3 regions of the Micromonospora sp. SD19 genome follow, and region 2 is predicted to be linked to each of the others. Evidence: predicted binding sites of a transcription regulator. Region 2 holds the regulator's gene; each other region holds the start of a gene.

Region 1 (6,144 bases), on a different contig from region 2:
GCGCGCCGACGTCGCCACCGCGTACCCGACTCAGGTAGGTGCGGGCGTGGCCTCCGACGGTCGGCGGGGGTGTGACGGCGGCGGGGCCGTCCTTCCGCACGGCGGTGGTGGTCATCGGACGCCTCCTGAGATCGAGTCGGCCGGCTGCGGGCCGTCGCCGTTGCTGCCCGGGTCGGTGGCGAGGCCGAGCCCGCCCGAGCGCCCGGCGGTGATCAGCTCGACCACCTGGGCGTGGGTGATGTCGGTGGTCTTCACCTGGGCGACCATCTGGCCGAGGTACAGCGCGGCGATCCGGTCGGAGACGGCGAAGACGTCGTTCATGTTGTGCGAGATGAGCACCACGGCCAGGCCGTTGTCGGCGAGGCGGCGGACCAGTTCGAGCACCTGGGCGGTCTGTGCCACGCCGAGCGCCGCGGTGGGCTCGTCCAGGATGACCAGCTTGCTGTTCCAGAGCACCGCCTTGGCGATGGCCACGGTCTGGCGCTGACCGCCGGAGAGGCTGGAGACGTGCTGGCGAAGTGACGTGACGGTGCGGATGGAGAGCCCCGCCAGCGTTTCGGCGGCGAGCTGTTCCATGGTCGGCTCGTCCAGGACGATGCCGCTGCGCTTCTCCCGGCCGAGGAACATGTTCTGCACGATGTCCAGGTTGTCGCAGAGCGCGAGGTCCTGGTAGACGACCTCGATGCCGAGCGTGGCGGCGTCGCGGGGGCTGCCGATGTGTACCGGTTCACCGTTGAACAGGAACTCTCCGGCGTCGATGGGGTGGATGCCGCTGATGCACTTCACCAGGGTCGACTTGCCGGCGCCGTTGTCGCCGACCAGTGCGGTCACTTCGCCCGGGTGGACGGTCAGGGCGACGTCGCGGAGCACCTGGACGGGACCGAAGCTCTTGTCGATCCCGCGGAGTTCCAGCAGGGGAGTCGCGGACACGGGGGTCTCCTTCTTAAGGGAGGGTCGGGGCCCGTCCGGCGGGCGCCGCCCGGCACGGGAGGGTGCTCCCGTGCCGGGCGGCGATGGTCGTCCCGGCGGGTACTGCGGCGTCGGTCAGCTGATGCCGGCGTCGGCGCAGAGCTTGGCGTACGCCCCGGCGCAGACCTCTTCCTTGGTCACGTAGCCGTCGGCGATGACGTCCTTGACGTTCTCCTTGTAGATGGCCTTCGGGGTGAGCAGCACCGACGGGACGTCGCGGCCACCCTCCGGGTCCTTCACCGTCTGCCCGGTGTCCTTCTTCTCGCCCTTGGCGAGCGCGATGGCGAGGTCGGAGGCGGCCTTGGCCTCTTCCCGAACCGCCTTGTAGACGGTCATGCACTGGTCACCGACGAGGATGTTCTGCAGGCCCTCGGTGCTGGCGTCCTGCCCGGTCACCGGCACCTTGCCGTTGAGCTTGTTCTTCTTGAGGATCGAGATGGCCGCGTTGCCGAGACCGTCGTTGGCGGCCAGCACGCCGTCGATCTTGCCGTTGGCCTTGGTGAGCTGCTGCTCGAAGATCGTCGCGGCCTGCGCGTTGTCCCACGCAGGCACCGCGTCCTCGGGGCCCTTGACGTACTCCTTGGAGTCGAACTTCGGCTTGAGCACCGAGTCGTAGCCGGCCTTGAACAGGGTGGCGTTGTTGTCGGTGGGGGAGCCGTTCAGGTACGACACGACGGGGTTCTTGACGCCCTTGTCGGTCAGGCACTTCGACAGGCCCTCGCCCTGGAGCTTGCCGACGGTCTCGTTGTCGAAGCTGACGTAGTACTGGGCGGAGCCGCCGAGGGTGAGCCGGTCGTAGTCGATGGTGGCGACGCCCTGCGACTTGGCCTTGTCCAGCACTGCCTTGCCGGTACCGGAGTCCAGGTTGACGATCATCAGGGCGGTGACGCCACTGGTGATCATCTGGTCGGCGATGGTCTGGAAGGCGGTCTTGTCGTTCTGGGCGTTCTGAATGTCGTACTGGACGCCGGCGGCCTTGAACGCCTCCTCCAGGAACCGACGGTCCGCGGTCTCCCAGCGGGCCGAGGACTTGCTGTCCGGGAGGATCACGCCGATCTTGGGGGTCTTGGCGGCGGCGCCGCCGTCGCCGGAGTCGTCGCTGCAAGCGGTCAAGCCGCCGGTCGTGAGCAGGCCCACGGCGGCGATGGTGAGGATCCCCTTACGCATGTGCAGGGTCCTTTCGGAGGTGGGGGAGGTGTTGTTTTGTTGTGTCCGGCAACGTATTTCGCGTCACACCGGCTACACAAGACCGCGCAGGTGCCTAGTTTGTTGGGAGCGATAACAATTCAGCAACGCGACTGTTACTCCGCGGGTATCCCACGGGGAGAGCGACGTAACGACTGTCGTCAGCTGCTCTGCAACACCGCGGTACGGGCGTCGGTCAGCGCCACCAGATCCGCCGCTGCCAGTTCGAGTTGCAGTCCGCGCCGACCAGCCGAGACGTAGATCGTCGGCAGTTGCAGCGCGGACTCGTCCAGCACCGTGGGCAACCGCCGACGCTGCCCGAGCGGGCTGATCCCACCGCGTACATAGCCGGTTGCCCGCTCGGCGACCGCCCGATCCGCCAGCACCGCCCGCTTGCCGCCGACCGCCGCCGCGAGCGCCTTGAGATCCAGCTCTCCGGTCACCGGCACGACCGCCACGGTGAGCGCCCCGTCGACAGCGGTCACCAGCGACTTGAACACCCGCTCCGGCGCCACGCCGAGCGCCACCGCCACCAGCGCGCCGTAGTTCGGGGCGTCCGGCGACACCCGGTACGGATGGGTGCGATGCGCGATCCCGCGCTTGACCAACAGTGCCGTCGCCGGCGTGCCCTGTCCCGCCACGGCGACGACGTTAGTGGACCGGCCGGCCGATGAGCACCGTCGGTGCGCCGTCGACCCGGGTGAGCACCAGACTCGCCGCCTCGTCCCCGGCCAGCCGCAGGTCCTTGCGGAGCTGCTCCGGGACGAGCGCCGAACCCCGCTTGAGGATCTCCACGCGGCCCACCCGCCGGTCCCGCAGCAGCGCCCGCAGGCGCTTGAGCGAGAACGGCAACACGTCGGTGATCTCCAGACAGCGCGCGTACGGGGTGCGGGTCGGCTGGTCGGCGTAGAGGTAGGCGATGCTCGGATCGGCCAGGGTGGCGTCCAGCTCGGTGGCCAGTTCGGCGACGAGATGCGCGCGCACCACCGCCGGCTCCGGGTCGTACAGGTAGCGGCGTACCGGCCCGACCGGCGCCTCGGCGGCACCCGAGCCGGTGAGCTGGTCACGGTGGATCTCGCTGCCCCGCTGCCGGTAGAGGGTGGCGCGGCGGGGCACCTCCGCCAGCTCACCGCACCAGAGCGCCGCCTCGACCAGGTCACCGTCGACGCCGACCCACTCGGCCTCCGCCCCGGCCGGGATGAGCCCGTGGTCCAGGCCCGGCGCCACCTTCACCACAGTGCGCGGCACCCGCTCGGCCAGCCCGGTCACGAAGTCCCACGGCGGCGAGTAGGCGCGCGGGTCGAAGATTCGCCGCCCGGTGCCGCTCGTGCGGCGGGCCGGGTCGCAGAAAACGCCGTCGACCCGTGACACGTCGAACCCGGTCGCGTCGCCGCACTCGACGGTGAACAGCTCGGCCAGGCCGGCCGCCGTGGCGTTGGCGGCGGCCATCGCGGCGGTCACCGGGTCGGCCTCCACCCCGTACACCCGGATGCCGGCACGGGCGGCGGCCAGCGCGTCGGCCCCCAGCCCGCAGCCGAGGTCGGCCAGGGTGCGCACGCCGGCCGCGGACAACCGGGCGGCCCGACGGTCGGCGACCACCCGGCGGGTGGCCTGCTCCAGGCCGGGGCGGGTGAGGAACATCCCAGCGGCGGCCGAGCCGAACTTGCCGACCGCCCGGTGGCGCAGCTCGGCCTGGGTGAGGGCTGCCGCGGCCAGCGTGGGCGGCACCCCGGCCGCGCGCAGCGCCGAGGCCGCGGCCAGCGGGTCACCGCCGGCCAGCCCGGCCGCCGCGGTGAGCGCGGCCGACCCCTCAGGGGTACGCAGCGCCGCCAGCTGATCGAGATCCACCCGGTCATTGTCCCGGCCGAGCCGGAAATCCTGGCTGGCGGGGCGCGACGCGCTGGCACTCTCCTTGACGGAGTGCTAGCCACGGAATAACCTGCGATTAGCACTCTCACCCTGAGGGTGCCAGCTTCCGGGTCTCGCGACCCGGGTGCGCACGCCAGGCGGACCGGCACCCGCGACGACGGCACCGCCCGGTGGCATGAGGCAGATTGACGCTGGCCAGCCCCGCTGGTCAGCAACGAAACCAGTACCCCAGGAGGGTATGCCCGTGACTACCGCGACCAAGGTTGCGATCAAGCCGCTCGAGGACCGCATCGTGGTCCAGGCGAACGAGGCTGAGACCACCACGGCGTCGGGCATCGTGATCCCCGACACCGCCAAGGAGAAGCCGCAGGAGGGCACCGTCCTCGCTGTGGGCCCGGGGCGCGTCGACGACAACGGCAACCGGGTTCCGGTTGACGTGCAGGTCGGCGACACCGTCCTCTACTCGAAGTACGGCGGCACCGAGGTCAAGTACGCCGGCGAGGAGTACCTGGTGCTCTCCGCCCGCGACGTCCTCGCGGTCATCGAGAAGTAAGCAACCGATCAGTGCCACTGCCCCGGTCCGGCTCGCCGGGCCGGGGCAATGGCGCTTCGAAGGGACATTAATGGCGAAGATCCTGAGCTTCTCGGACGACGCCCGACACCTGCTGGAGCACGGTGTCAACGCCCTCGCGGACGCGGTCAAGGTCACCCTCGGCCCGCGCGGGCGCAACGTCGTCCTGGACAAGAAATTCGGTGCGCCGACGATCACCAACGATGGTGTGACCATCGCCAAGGAGATCGAGCTCACCAACCCGTACGAGAACCTTGGCGCGCAGCTGGTCAAGGAGGTGGCGACCAAGACCAACGACGTCGCCGGCGACGGGACCACCACCGCGACCGTGCTGGCCCAGGCCATGGTCCGGGAGGGTCTGCGCAACGTGACCGCCGGGACCAACCCGGCCGGCCTCAAGCGGGGCATCGACGCGGCGGCCACCAAGGTCTCCGAGGCGCTGCTCGGCAAGGCTGCCGAGGTCACCAGCAAGGAGTCGATCGCGAACGTGGCGACGATCTCCGCGCAGGACTCCACGATCGGCGATCTGATCGCCGAGGCGATGGAGCGCGTCGGCCGCGACGGTGTCATCACCGTCGAGGAAGGCTCGATGCTCACCACCGAACTGGACGTGACCGAGGGTCTCCAGTTCGACAAGGGCTTCATCTCGCCGAACTTCGTCACCGACCTGGAGAGCCAGGAGTCCGTCCTCGAGGACGCGTACATCCTGGTCACCACCCAGAAGATCTCGGCGATCGAGGAGCTGCTGCCGCTGCTGGAGAAGGTCCTGCAGAACAGCAAGCCCCTGCTGATCATCGCCGAGGACGTGGACGGCCAGGCGCTCTCCACCCTGGTGGTCAACTCGCTGCGCAAGACCCTCAAGGTCTGCGCGGTCAAGGCCCCGGGCTTCGGTGACCGGCGCAAGGCGATGCTCCAGGACATCGCGATCTCCACGGGCGCCGAGCTGGTCGCCTCGGAGCTGGGCTACAAGCTCGACCAGGTCGGCCTGGAGGTGCTCGGCACCGCCCGGCGCGTCGTGGTCGACAAGGAGAACACCACGATCGTCGACGGCGGTGGCCAGAAGGCCGACGTCGCCGACCGGGTGTCCCAGATCCGCAAGGAGATCGAGGCCTCCGACTCCGAGTGGGACCGGGAGAAGCTGGCCGAGCGGCTGGCGAAGCTCTCCGGTGGCATCGCCGTCATCAAGGCCGGCGCGGCGACCGAGGTCGAGATGAAGGAGCGCAAGCACCGCATCGAGGACGCCATCGCGGCGACCAAGGCAGCGGTCGAGGAGGGCACTGTGCCCGGCGGCGGCGCCGCCCTGGTGCAGATCCTCTCGGTGCTCGACGACGACCTGGGCTTCACCGGTGACGAGAAGGTCGGCGTCTCGGTCGTGCGCAAGGCGCTCGTCGAGCCGCTGCGCTGGATCGCCCAGAACGCCGGTCACGACGGCTACGTCGTGACGCAGAAGGTCGCCGACCTCAGCTGGGGCAACGGCCTCGACGCCGCCAAGGGCGAGTACGTCGACCTGGTCAAGGCCGGCATCATCGACCCGGTGAAGGTGACCCGCA
Region 2 (6,144 bases):
CGGGAGGGCGCGAAGGTCGTCGGGGCCGACCTCCAGGTCGCCGCGAACGACGAGACGGTCGACCTCGTCCGCCGCGCCGGGGGCGAGATGACCGGCATCGCGCCGGTCGACCTCACCGACCCCGAACAGGTACGCACGCTCGTCGACGACGCTGCCGCCGCCTACGGCGGGCTGGACGTGGTCTACAACAACGCGGCAGCGCTCCGCTTCGGCCCGATGCCCGACTTCTCCGTGGCGGACTGGCGCTACACCATCACCGGGGAACTCGACATTCCGTACTTCGTGTCGAAGTTCGCCTGGCCGCACCTGGTCCGGCGCGGCGGCGGCGTCATCATCAGCGCCGCCTCCATGGCCGGGACGATCGGCGGCCACGTGCCGCCGATGGTCGGTCACACCGCCGCGAACGCCGGCATCATCGGGATGACCCGACAGCTCGCGCTCGAAGGCGCCCCGCACGGGATCCGCGCCGTGGCGGTCAGCCCCGGGCCCACCCTCACCCCGGCCAGCGAACGCGACCTCGGTGACAACCAGGAGGCCCGGGACGCCATCACCGCCAAGACGCTGCTCAAGCGCTTCGCGCGCCCCGAGGAGGTCGTCGAGCTGGTGGTCTTCCTCGCCTCGGACCGGGCGTCGTACATCACCGGGGCGAACTACCCGGTCGACGGCGGCGCGACCGCCTGGTGACCCGAGCATGGGCGCCGCGGCTCCCGGCGGCGCCCCTGATCCTCAGTCGTCCTGAGCGGGCACCCAGCGCGCCGGACGTTTGTCGCGGAACGCGGTGACCCCCTCGCGTCCCTCGTCGGACAGGAAGTAACCGGTCGAGACGGCGGAGAGCCGGGCCAGCTCGGCACGCAGCTCGGCGGTGGCCGGCCGGCGCAGCAGATCCTTCGCGCCGGCCAACGCGCCCGGCGCGCCGCGCACCAGCGAGTCGCAGTAGCCGCGCACCGCGTCGTCCAGCCCGTCCGCCGGGACCGACGCCGTGACCAGGCCGATCTCGGCGGCCCGGCGACCGTCGAAGGTGTCGCCGGTCAGGTACAGCTCGGCGGCGGCGCGGGGGTGCAGCCGGGGCAGCACGGTCGCCGAGATCACCGCCGGGATCACCCCGATGCGGACCTCGGTGAACGCGAACGTCGCCTCGTCGGCGCAGACGGCCAGGTCGGCGGCGGCGATCAGGCCGAGCCCACCGGCCCGCGCCGGCCCGGCCACCCGAGCCAGCACGGGCTTCGGGCACTCCCAGACCGCGGCGAGCACATCACCCAACATGCCGGCCGGAACCGTCCCGCTGGCGTACGCCATGGCGGTTTCCTTCAGGTCCGCCCCGGAGCAGAAAACCGGGCCGGTGTGGTCGAGCACTACCGCTCGGACCGCCTCGTCGGCCACCGCGTCCGCCAGCCCGGCCAGCAACTGGGTCATCAGGGCGGTGGAGAGCGCGTTGCGGTTGTGTGGGCTGTCCAGGGTGAGGGTGGTCACCCCACGGGCCGTGGCGACCCGCACGAGGACGTCGGGAGAGGTCATGCCGGGCACACTAGTGGCCATGCCCGGCGTCCTTCCAGATGGTGAGACCGTCCCCGTCGACGGATCGTTGCCCGCCACCGCCACCGCAGCGGTCGGCGCGCGCGGCTTCGGCGTGTACGTGCACGTCCCGTTCTGCGCCAGTCGCTGCGGCTACTGCGACTTCAACACCTACACCGCAGCCGAACTGGGCGGCGGTGCCAGCCGCGAGGGGTACGCCGACACCGTCCTGGCCGAGCTGGCGCTCGCCGCCCGGGTGCTGGGCGACAACCCGCCGCCCCGGGTCGACACCGTCTTCGTCGGTGGTGGCACGCCCACCCTGCTCCCCGCCGACGACCTGGCCCGCATCCTCGACGGGATCGACCGCACCTGGGGGCTGGCCGCCGACGCCGAGGTGACCACCGAGGCCAACCCCGAGTCGGTCACCCCGGAATCGTTGAAGCTGCTGCGGGCGGCCGGCTACACCCGGATCTCGCTGGGCATGCAGTCCGCCTCCCCGGGGGTGCTGGCGATCCTGGACCGCACACACAGCGCCGGCCGGGCCACCGCCGCCGCCCTGGAGGCGCGCGACGCCGGGTTCGCGCACGTCAACCTGGACCTGATCTACGGCACTCCGGGGGAACGGGCCGAGGACTTCGCCGCCTCGCTGGAGCAGGTGGTCGCCGCCGGGGTGGACCACGTCAGCGCGTACGCCCTGATCGTCGAGGACGGCACCCGGCTCGCCGCCCGGATGCGGCGCGGCGAGCTGGCGTACCCCAGTGACGACGTGGCCGCGGACCGCTACCTGGCGGCGGAGGCCGCGCTCGACGCGGCCGGGTTCTCCTGGTACGAGGTCTCCAACTGGGCCCGCAGCGACCAGGCCCGGTGCCGGCACAACCTGCTCTACTGGACCGGCGCGGACTGGTGGGGCCTCGGCCCGGGGGCGCACAGCCACGTCGGCGGGGTGCGCTGGTGGAACGTCAAACACCCCTCCGCGTACGCCCAGCGGCTGGCCGCCGGTGCGTCTCCCGGGCTGGCCCGGGAGGTGCTCACTGTCGACGAGGCGCACATGGAGGACGTGATGCTGCGGCTGCGGCTGGCCAGCGGTCTCCCGCTGGCGGTGCTCGACGCCGCCGGGCGGGCCGGCGCGGAGCGGGCGCTGGCCGGCGGCCTACTGGCCGCCGACGAGTACGCCGCCGGCCGGGCGGTGCTCACAGTGCGCGGGCGACTGCTCGCCGACGCGGTCGTCCGCGATCTGCTGCCCTGAGCGCAGGGCGGGCGGTGTGCCGAACCGGCCGGGGGAGCGGCCGGCCCGGTTCACTTGATGAAGTTGGCGGTCATCGGGTAGCGGTACGGGGTGCCCTCGTTGGCCTTCACGCCGGCGATGATCCCGAACAGGATCTGGATCACCACGACGGCGATGCTGGGCAGGAAGAGCAGGCACCAGCTCACGAAGAGCAGCACGAACGCGATGATCGACCAGAGGATCTGGAAGTTCAGGGCGGCGAGGGCGTGCGCCCGGACGGTCGGCGACTGCTGGCCACGGGCCAGGTAGGCGATGAGCGGGGCGACGAAGCCCAGCGGACCGAAGCTGATCAGCGCGCCGAGCGCGCCGCCGAAGTGGGCGACCAACGCCCAGGTCTTGTCCTCGTTGGTGGCGTAGCCGCCGCCGGGGCCGCCGTAGGCCCCACCGGCCGGATAGCCGCCGGGCGGGTAGCCCCCGGGCGGGGGGTAGCCGCCTGCCGGAGGGTAGCCACCTGACGTCGGTTGGTCACCGGTGGGAGGCGGATAGCCACCGGCCGGGGGATAGCCGGCCGGGCCGGGTGCGCCCGACAGTGGTGCGGTGGGCGGCTCGGCCGACGGGAACGGGCCCGGGGAGGTCGGCTCCGGCGGGTAGTTGCCGGGCTCACCCGAACCGGGAGGGCGAGGAGGTTCAGTCATGGATGTCACGGTAGGGGCCCGTGGCAACGCCGCACCAGAGCGACACCGCCCGGCAGTGCGGGCCGATCGGCCCAGTGCGGTGGCGCGGGCCGCACCGACCGGTGGCCGTTGATCATCGCGTCGGCGGGCCTGCCGACGTAGACTGGCACTCGCTACAGTCGAGTGCCAGGACGGCTCGGCCGGCCCAGGGCGCCGGCGGCCGACGTGCGACAGGAGGTGCGGAGGATGGGTCTCGACGACCGGAAACTCGCAGTGCTCCGCGCCATCGTCGAAGACTACGTCTCCACCCAGGAGCCGGTCGGCAGCAAGGCGCTGGTCGAGCGGCACCAGCTCGGGGTCTCCCCGGCGACGGTCCGCAACGACATGGCCGTGCTGGAGGAGGAGGGTTACATCCGGCAGCCGCACACCAGTGCCGGCCGGGTGCCCACCGACCGCGGCTACCGCCTCTTCGTCGACCGGCTGTCCCGGGTCAAGCCGCTCAGCCCGGCCGAGCGCCGGGCCATCGAGCGCTTCCTGGTCGGCGCTGTCGACCTCGACGACGTGGTGCACCGCACGGTGCGGCTGCTCGCCCAGCTCACCCGGCAGGTCGCCGTCGTGCAGTACCCGAGCCTGGCCCGCTCCTCGGTGCGTCACCTGGAGCTGGTGCCGATCTCCACCACCCGGCTGATGCTCGTCATGATCGCGGACACCGGCCGGGTGGAGCAGCGACTCGTGGAGCTGCCCGGGCCGGTGCCCGCCGACGACGTCACCGACCTGCGCCGACTGATCAACGAGAAGCTCGCCAACGCCCGGCTGTCCGAGACGCCACCGCTGGTGCAGGCGCTGGTCGAGGAAGCGCCGACCGGGCTGCGACCGACCATGACCACGCTCGCCAGCGTGCTGCTGGAGACGCTCGTCGAACGGCACGAGGAACGGATCGCCCTCGCCGGCACCGCCAACCTCACCCGGGGCGGGCTGCTCGACTTCCAGGGCTCGCTGCGGCCGATCCTCGAGGCGCTGGAGGAGGAGGTCGTGCTGCTCAAGCTCATCGGTGAGACCGAGCCGAGCACGACCCGGGTGCTGATCGGCGACGAGAACGAGTTCGACAACCTGCGCGCCGCCTCGGTGGTCAGCACCGGCTACGGCCCGGGCACCACCATCGTGGGCGGGCTCGGGGTGCTGGGGCCCACCCGGATGGACTACCCCGGCAACATCGCCACGGTGCGCGCCGTGGCACGCTACGTGGGCGAGTTGCTGGCCCAGAACTGATTGGTCAGGGCCGATGCGGCCGGCTGCGGCCGCCGACCGGCGCAACGCGAGACGAACATGAGGACACGGAACGCAGTGGCCAGGGACTACTACGGCATTCTCGGTGTGAGCCGGGAAGCCTCCGATGACGAGATCAAGCGCGCCTACCGCAAGCTGGCACGCCAGTTCCACCCGGATGTCAATCCGGACCCGGAGGCTCAGGAGAAGTTCAAGGACATCAACGCCGCGTACGAGGTCCTCTCGGACGACCGGAAGCGGCAGATCGTCGACCTGGGTGGCGACCCGCTCGCCCCGGGTGGCGGCGCCGGTGGCCCGGGCGGCCCCGGTGGAGCCGGCCCGTTCGTCGGCTTCCAGGACATCATGGACGCGTTCTTCGGCGGCGCGGCGGGTGGCGCCCGTGGCCCTCGGCCGCGTACCCGCCCGGGTGCCGACGCGATCCTGCGACTCGAACTCGACCTGCACGAGACGGCGTTCGGCGTCGAGGCGCCGATCACCGTCGACACCGCTGTGCTCTGCACCACCTGCTCCGGTGCCGGCACCGCCGCCGGCACGCACCTGGCGACCTGCGAGGCGTGCGGCGGTCGGGGCGAGGTGCAATCGGTGCAGCGGACGTTCCTCGGTCAGGTGGTCTCCGCCCGGCCGTGCACCGTCTGCCAGGGCTACGGCACCACCATCCCGCACCCCTGCCCCACCTGCGCCGGTGACGGCCGGGTGCGCACCCGCCGGTCGCTGACCGTCAAGATCCCGGCCGGCGTCGAGGACGGCATGCGGATCCGGCTGGCCCAGCAGGGCGAGGTCGGCCCGGGCGGCGGCACCGCCGGTGACCTCTACGTGGAGATCCACGAACGTCCGCACGACGTCTACTCGCGCAAGGGCGACGACCTGCACTGCCGGGTCACCGTGCCGATGACCGCCGCCGCGCTCGGCACCCGGCTGACCATCAAGACGCTGGACAGCGAGGAGCCGGTCGACGTCAAGCCCGGCACCCAGCCGGGCAGCACGCTGCGGCTGCGCGCCCGAGGCGTCCCGCACCTGCGCGGCACCGGCCGGGGTGACCTCTACGTCCACCTGGACGTGCGAACCCCGACCAAGCTCGACGCCGACCAGGAGAAGATGCTGCGCGACTTCGCCAAGACCCGTGGCGAGGAGGTCGCCGAGCTGTCCAAGCAGGGCGGCTTCTTCTCCCGGATGCGCGACGCGTTCAACGGGCACGCCTGAGTGTCCGCGCCGCTGTTCCTGGTCGAGGCGCTGCCCACCGGCGACACGCTGACCCTGGACGGCCCGGAGGGGCACCACGCCGCCACCGTGCAGCGGCTGCGCGTCGGCGAGGAGCTGCTGCTCGCCGACGGCCGGGGTGGCACGGCCGCCGCCGTGGTCACGGCCGTCGGCCGGGGCAGCCTGGAGGTCACCGTCACCTCCCGGGGGTACGCGGACGCGCCCGTACCCCGGCTGGTGACGGTGCAG
Region 3 (6,144 bases), on a different contig from region 2:
TCAGGAGATGGTGGACGCGCCGATCCAACTGCTTCCGCCGTACAGCAGGGCACAGAAACGGCGCAACCAGCGCCCCCTACCGACCTGACGACGAACGGGGCGGGCCGCTGACGCGGTCCGCCCCGTTCGGTGTGTCGGAACTGGACTCAGAAGTCCATTTCCCCGCCACCCGGGCCAGCCGGGGCAGCCGGGGTCTTCTCCGGCTTGTCCGCGACAACAGCCTCGGTGGTGAGGAAGAGCGCCGCGATGGAAGCGGCGTTCTGCAGCGCCGAGCGCGTCACCTTGGCCGGGTCGATGATGCCCGCGGCCAGCAGGTCGACGTACTCGCCGTTGGCGGCGTTGAGGCCGTGACCCGCTTCGAGGTTACGGACCTTCTCCACCACGACGCCGCCCTCAAGGCCGGCGTTGACGGCGATCTGCCGCAGCGGGGCGTCCAGCGCGACCTTGACGATGTTCGCACCGGTCGCCTCGTCGCCGACCAGGTCGAGCTTGTCGAAGGCGGTCTTGCCGGCCTGCACCAGCGCGACGCCACCACCCGGGACGATGCCCTCCTCGACGGCGGCCTTCGCGTTGCGAACGGCGTCCTCGATGCGGTGCTTGCGCTCCTTGAGCTCGACCTCGGTGGCCGCGCCGACCTTGATGACCGCAACGCCACCGGCCAGCTTGGCCAGCCGCTCCTGCAGCTTCTCCCGGTCGTAGTCGGAGTCGCTCTTGTCGATCTCGGCCCGGATCTGGTTGACCCGGCCCTGGATCTGCTCGGCGTCACCGGCACCGTCGACGATGGTGGTCTCGTCCTTGGTCACCACGACCTTGCGGGCGCGGCCCAGCATGTCGAGGCTGGCGGCGTCGAGCTTGAGGCCGACCTCCTCGCTGATGACCTGGCCACCGGCGAGGATGGCGATGTCGGTCAGCATGGCCTTGCGGCGGTCACCGAAGCCCGGCGCCTTGACGGCGACCGACTTGAAGGTGCCACGGACCTTGTTGACCACCAGGGTGGCGAGGGCCTCGCCCTCCAGGTCCTCGGCGATGATCAGCAGCGGCTTGCCCGACTGCATGACCTTCTCCAGGATCGGGAGCAGGTCCTTCACCGACGAGATCTTGCTGTTGGCGATCAGGATGTACGGGTCGTCGAAGACGGCCTCCATACGCTCCGGGTCGGTCATGAAGTAGGCCGAGATGTAGCCCTTGTCGAAGCGCATACCCTCGGTGAGCTCCAGCTCCAGCCCGAAGGTGTTGCTCTCCTCGACGGTGATGACGCCTTCCTTGCCGACCTTGTCCATCGCCTCGGCGATGATCTCGCCGACGGTGCTGTCGCCAGCGGAGATGGAGGCGGTGGAGGCGATCTGCTCCTTGGTCTCGACGTCCTTGGCGAGCTTGGACAGCTCCTCCGAGACGCTCGCGACAGCAGCCTCGATGCCCCGCTTCAGGGCCATCGGGTTGGCGCCGGCGGCCACGTTGCGCAGGCCCTCGCGAACCAGGGCCTGGGCCAGGACGGTCGCCGTCGTCGTGCCGTCACCGGCAACGTCGTCGGTCTTCTTGGCGACCTCCTTGACCAGCTCAGCGCCGATCTTCTCGTACGGGTCCTCGAGCTCGATCTCCTTGGCGATGCTCACACCATCGTTGGTGATGGTGGGGGCACCCCACTTCTTCTCGAGCACGACGTTGCGGCCCTTGGGGCCGAGGGTCACCTTTACGGCGTCGGCGAGCTGGTTCATGCCCCGCTCGAGGCCGCGGCGCGCCTCTTCGTCGAACGCGATCATCTTGGCCATACGGCGTTGTCCTCCTGGACACTCACGGGCCACCCGAGATGTGTGCCCCGGATGGGCCGCCTGGTGTACGCACCTTGGGACGTCGCCACCTGGCGACGACGACGTCCTTCGGCCGGGCCGGATAGCCCGCGACGACCGGCCATGTGTCACCCCGGCGTCTCCACGCCGGTGCAACCTGGCCCCACCGTCCCGACCATTGGCACTCACGGTATGCGAGTGCCAATGACTTGTTTAGCACTCTCCCATGCCGAGTGCAAGCACGATGCCGCCGCTCAACCGAGTTCCGCAGCCAGTACGGAGGTGTTCACCGGCGCCTCATGGGCCCGCTGCTCGGCGTACGTCACCAGCAGACCGATGAGTTGGGCCAGGTGAGCGGGCAGGGCCAGCACGGCGGTGATCCCGATCACGACCACCGCGCCGACCGCGGTGCCCGCCGAGGCGAACGGATCCGTTCCGAGCGGGGAGGTGCCCACCCCTTCCAGCACACCGGGGATCACCGTGCCGACGATCACCGCCGCGGCCACCAGGGCGACCCGACCGAGCAGCAGGCCCAGCCGATCATGGAACATCCGGAACGATCGGCCGATCGGGTTGTGCCGCTCGAAGAGATAGACCGGGCCGGCCATGCTCAGCGCGAGGGCCAGGTAGATGCCCGGCAGCACACAGAAGCAGAGGCCCACGCCGATCAGCAGGCCGATCAGCAGGGTCCAACCCCACAGCCCGAGGGCCCGGCGCAGGCCGTAGCGCAGTGCCGACTCCAGGCTGACCGGCTGACCGGCCGCCTGCTTGGTGATCACCCAGGTGCCGGCGGCCCATCCGACGGCCTGCACCAACCCGACCAGCAGGCTGCCGCCGACCAGCAGGACCAGAAGGTTCAGCAGCTCGGCGGCGAAGTTGTCAGGAAGCGCCGGGTTCGGACTCGACTCGGCCTGGGCGGCCCACTGCGCCGACGGGTCCAGCCCGAGCGAGATCACCGAGAGCACCGCCGCCGGCAGCACCTGGGTGAGCAGCACGATCGGCACCAACTGCCGCCAGCCCCGGCGCAAGGCTGCGCCACATCTGTCGAACCAACCGCCGAGGCCGGCGCCAGGCGGCGTGACCAGTGCGTCGTTCGGGTCGAATCCGTAACCCGGCGGGTACCAGCCGGCCTGCGGCCCCGGATACCACGGCTGCCCGCCGTAGGGGCCCGACCCGGGCGGGTAGCCCCCGGTGGGCGGGAACGTCCAACCCTGCTGCGGCGCACCGGCGCCCCAGGACCCGGTTACGGGATCCCAGCCGGGCGGCGGGCCGGCCGGGGGCAGGCCCGGGCCCCAGCCGGGCGGCGGGCCGGCCGGGGGCAGGCCCGGGCCCCAGCCGGGCGGCGGACCGGAGTGGCCGGGGCTGCCGGCGGGCGAGGACGGGTCCGGCTCCCCGGACCCGGCGGACGACGTGGGCGGGGGCGGCTGGTCGGTCATGAACGCTCCTCGGCATCGGCTGGAACGGTCACGATCTTCCCGGCTGGGTGCCCCTGCCGCAGCCCCGACTCACCGGGGCCGATCGGTCCGAAAGCTCAGCCGGTGACGCGTACGTGCTCGGCCTGCGGACCCTTCTGACCCTGGGCGATCTCGAACTCGACCCGCTGACCGTCGTCCAGCGCCTTGTAACCGTCCATCTCGATAGCGGAGAAGTGGACGAACACGTCCTGACCGCCGTCGACGGCAATGAAGCCGTAGCCCTTTTCGGCGTTGAACCACTTCACGGTGCCCTGTGCCACGGTGCACTTCCCTTACTCGCGCGGCCTTGCCTGACCCGGCGCACGGCGCGGCCGGGCGCCCCGACCACCGACTCAGCGATCGATGACCGCCATTGAGTGAGGTGACCGAAATCGCACGCTACACGAGGAGTGACGGCCGCGCACGGCCACAAATCGGACACACTCCGGGGCCACGCCGAGGTGACGGCGAGCGGGCACAGCTCACGAGAAGGCGGCCATCCCCTGTGGTAGGCATGCGGACATGACCACCGACATGGGCTCGCCGGCGGTGCGGCTGGCGGAGATCCGCCGGGTCCGGCCGGAGGACGCCGCCCGGATGCGGGCGCTGCGCCTGGAGATGCTGGCCGACGCGCCGTTGGCCTTCCTGGAGACCCTGGCGGACGCGGCGGCCCGGCCACACAACGAGTACGCCGCCCGGGTCGCGTACACCTCAGCCGGTTCCAGCAACGCGCAGTTCATCGCCGACCCCGGTGGCCGGCTGGTCGGGCACGCCGGCGGCACCACCGCCCCGAACGAACCCGGCGTAACCGTGATCTACGCCGTCTACGTCACGCCGACCTGGCGCGGCAGCGGGCTGCTCGGCGAGCTGATCGACGGGGTGGCCGCCTGGTCGCGCGCCTGTGGCCGACCGGAGCTGCTGCTGGAGGTGGTGGTCGGCAACGACCGCGCCTACCGGGCCTACCAGCGCCTGGGCTTCCAGGACACCGGGGTACGCGTCCCGCACCCCACCATCCCAGCCCTCACCGAACTGCACATGCGCCGCCCCGCCTAGACCCAAGGAACCACCACGCCGACCGGGACCACCGCGCCGATAGCCATGATCGTGCAGCAACCAGGATCTAGTGGTAACCCACCGACGGGAGACCACTACATCCTGGATCGAGCACGATCATGGGGTGGCGAGAAGGGCTCCAGCCTGGACAGTCGACGACCACCGTGCCTACGGCGGGTTTCCGGGGCAGCCCGACCCGCGCAGGGATCAAGCCTGACCGCCCGGAGCGGGGCGGACTGCCCCGGAAACCCCAACCGCAACCAAGATCGAAGATCAGACGTGCCGCCGGGACTGCACGATCCGGAACCGGTTCGCCACGTACGCCCCGTCCGTCAGCGCCGAGTTGGCCGCCGCGTTGGCCCCACTGCCGTGGAAGTCGGAGAACGCCGCCGACTGGTTGACGAAGACACCTCCGGTGAGGTTGCAGGACAGGTGCACCCCGACCTCGACCGCCACCGCCTCGGCCGCGTCCAGCACCGCCTCGTCGGTGGAGTAGACACCGGCGGTGAGCGCGCCCTTCTCGCCGACCGTCCGGCGCAGCAGTTCCAGGCTGTGTGCTGTGGAGTCGGTGGCGATGGCGAACGAGATCGGCCCGAACCACTCCCGGCCGTACGTCTCCGCGTCGTCAGCGGTCAGCTTCACGATCGTCGGGGTACGCACCACCGCGTCGGCGTACGACGGATGCTCCACGGCGCGCGACTGAAGCACCGGCTCGCCGACCTTGGTCACCTCGGCCAGCCGCTCCAGCACCCCGTCGTTGACGATGGCGCCGGTGAGTTCGACACCCCGGGCCGGGTCCGCGGTGAGCTTGCCGACGGCGGCGGCGATCCCGCCGGCCACCTCGTCGAAGCTCTTGTGCCCCTGGTCGGTCTCGATGCCGCCGGCCGGGATGAGGATGTTCTGCGAGGTGGTGCACATCTGACCGCTGTAGAGGGTCAGCGTGAAACCGAGGTTGCGGCACATGCCGGCGAAGTCGTCGGTGGAGTCGATGACGACGGTGTTCAGCCCGGCCTTCTCGGTGTAGACCGAGGCCTGCCGCGCGTGCGTCTCCAGCCAGTCGCCGTACTCGGTGGAGCCGGTGAAGTCGACGATCTTCACGGCCCGGTGCAGGGCCAGGTCGCTGGCGAGCTTCTCGCCGGGCGCCTCCGCCGCCAACATGATCAGGTTCGGGTCGAAGCCGGCCTCGGCGAGCACCTCCCGGGCGTACTTCACGGTGATGGCCAGCGGCAGCACGGCGCGCGGGTGCGGCTTGACGATCACCGGGTTGCCGGTGGCCAGCGAGGCGAACAGCCCGGGGTACGAGTTCCAGGTCGGGAAGGTGTTGCAGCCGATCACCAGCGCCACCCCACGCGGCACCACGTGGAACGTCTTGGTCATCCGCAGCGGGTCGCCCTTGCCGGCGGCCTTCTCCCAGCCCGCCGTGCCCGGGTGCCGGGTCATCTCGGCGTACGCGTACGCCAGGGCTTCCAGCGCCCGGTCCAGCGCGTGCGCGCCACCGGCCTGGAAGGCCATCACGAACGCCTGCCCGCTGGTGAACTGCACCGCGTTGGCCAGTTCGAAGATGTTCTTGTGCAGCCGGTCGAGGATCTCCAGGCAGACGCCCACCCGGGCCTGCGGGCCGGCGTCACGCCACGCCGGCAGCGCGGCGGAGGCGGCGCTGACCAGCTCGCCGGGGCCGGCGTGCGGGTACCGCACCGCCAACTCCACACCGAACGGGCTCGTCTCGGTGGCGACCCGAGCGCCGCTGCCGGGCTGGTCGAGCGGAAAATCACCACCGAGGTACGCCTCGAAGGCGGCCTTACCGTCGGCGGCGGCGGTCTCGCCGTACACCCGGGGGCTGGGGGATTCAG

What was found. Region 2 encodes HrcA, which represses chaperone genes, less so after heat shock. Its sites were predicted from a motif close to GGTTNGCACNCTCNNNNNGAGNGTGCNAACC; they were not measured.
Region 1: groES (co-chaperone GroES) is a predicted target of HrcA. The motif match lies at 4,098-4,128, and genes of this name have one in related genera.
Region 3: groL (chaperonin GroEL) is a predicted target of HrcA. The motif match lies at 1,964-1,994, and genes of this name have one in related genera.

Annotation. Positions count from the first base shown of each region.
Region 1 is NZ_JBTLMN010000004.1:270,260-276,403, forward strand. Features, by position in the region: gene ACX27O_RS16865 (sugar ABC transporter permease) at 1-115, opposite strand, end outside; gene ACX27O_RS16870 (ATP-binding cassette domain-containing protein) at 112-930, opposite strand; gene ACX27O_RS16875 (sugar ABC transporter substrate-binding protein) at 1,045-2,136, opposite strand; gene ybaK (Cys-tRNA(Pro) deacylase) at 2,316-2,795, opposite strand; gene ACX27O_RS16885 (THUMP-like domain-containing protein) at 2,806-4,002, opposite strand; gene groES (co-chaperone GroES) at 4,262-4,576, shown strand; gene groL (chaperonin GroEL) at 4,647-6,144, shown strand, end outside.
Region 2 is NZ_JBTLMN010000015.1:72,287-78,430, forward strand. Features, by position in the region: gene ACX27O_RS31655 (SDR family NAD(P)-dependent oxidoreductase) at 1-684, shown strand, start outside; gene ACX27O_RS31660 (enoyl-CoA hydratase-related protein) at 727-1,515, opposite strand; gene hemW (radical SAM family heme chaperone HemW) at 1,535-2,758, shown strand; gene ACX27O_RS31670 (DUF4870 domain-containing protein) at 2,809-3,432, opposite strand; gene hrcA (heat-inducible transcriptional repressor HrcA) at 3,658-4,680, shown strand; gene dnaJ (molecular chaperone DnaJ) at 4,756-5,898, shown strand; gene ACX27O_RS31685 (16S rRNA (uracil(1498)-N(3))-methyltransferase) at 5,899-6,144, shown strand, end outside.
Region 3 is NZ_JBTLMN010000007.1:267,147-273,290, reverse strand. Features, by position in the region: gene ACX27O_RS23275 (hypothetical protein) at 1-88, shown strand, start outside; gene groL (chaperonin GroEL) at 147-1,769, opposite strand; gene ACX27O_RS23265 (hypothetical protein) at 2,042-3,223, opposite strand; gene ACX27O_RS23260 (cold-shock protein) at 3,319-3,522, opposite strand; gene ACX27O_RS23255 (GNAT family N-acetyltransferase) at 3,764-4,294, shown strand; gene paaN (phenylacetic acid degradation protein PaaN) at 4,568-6,144, opposite strand, start outside.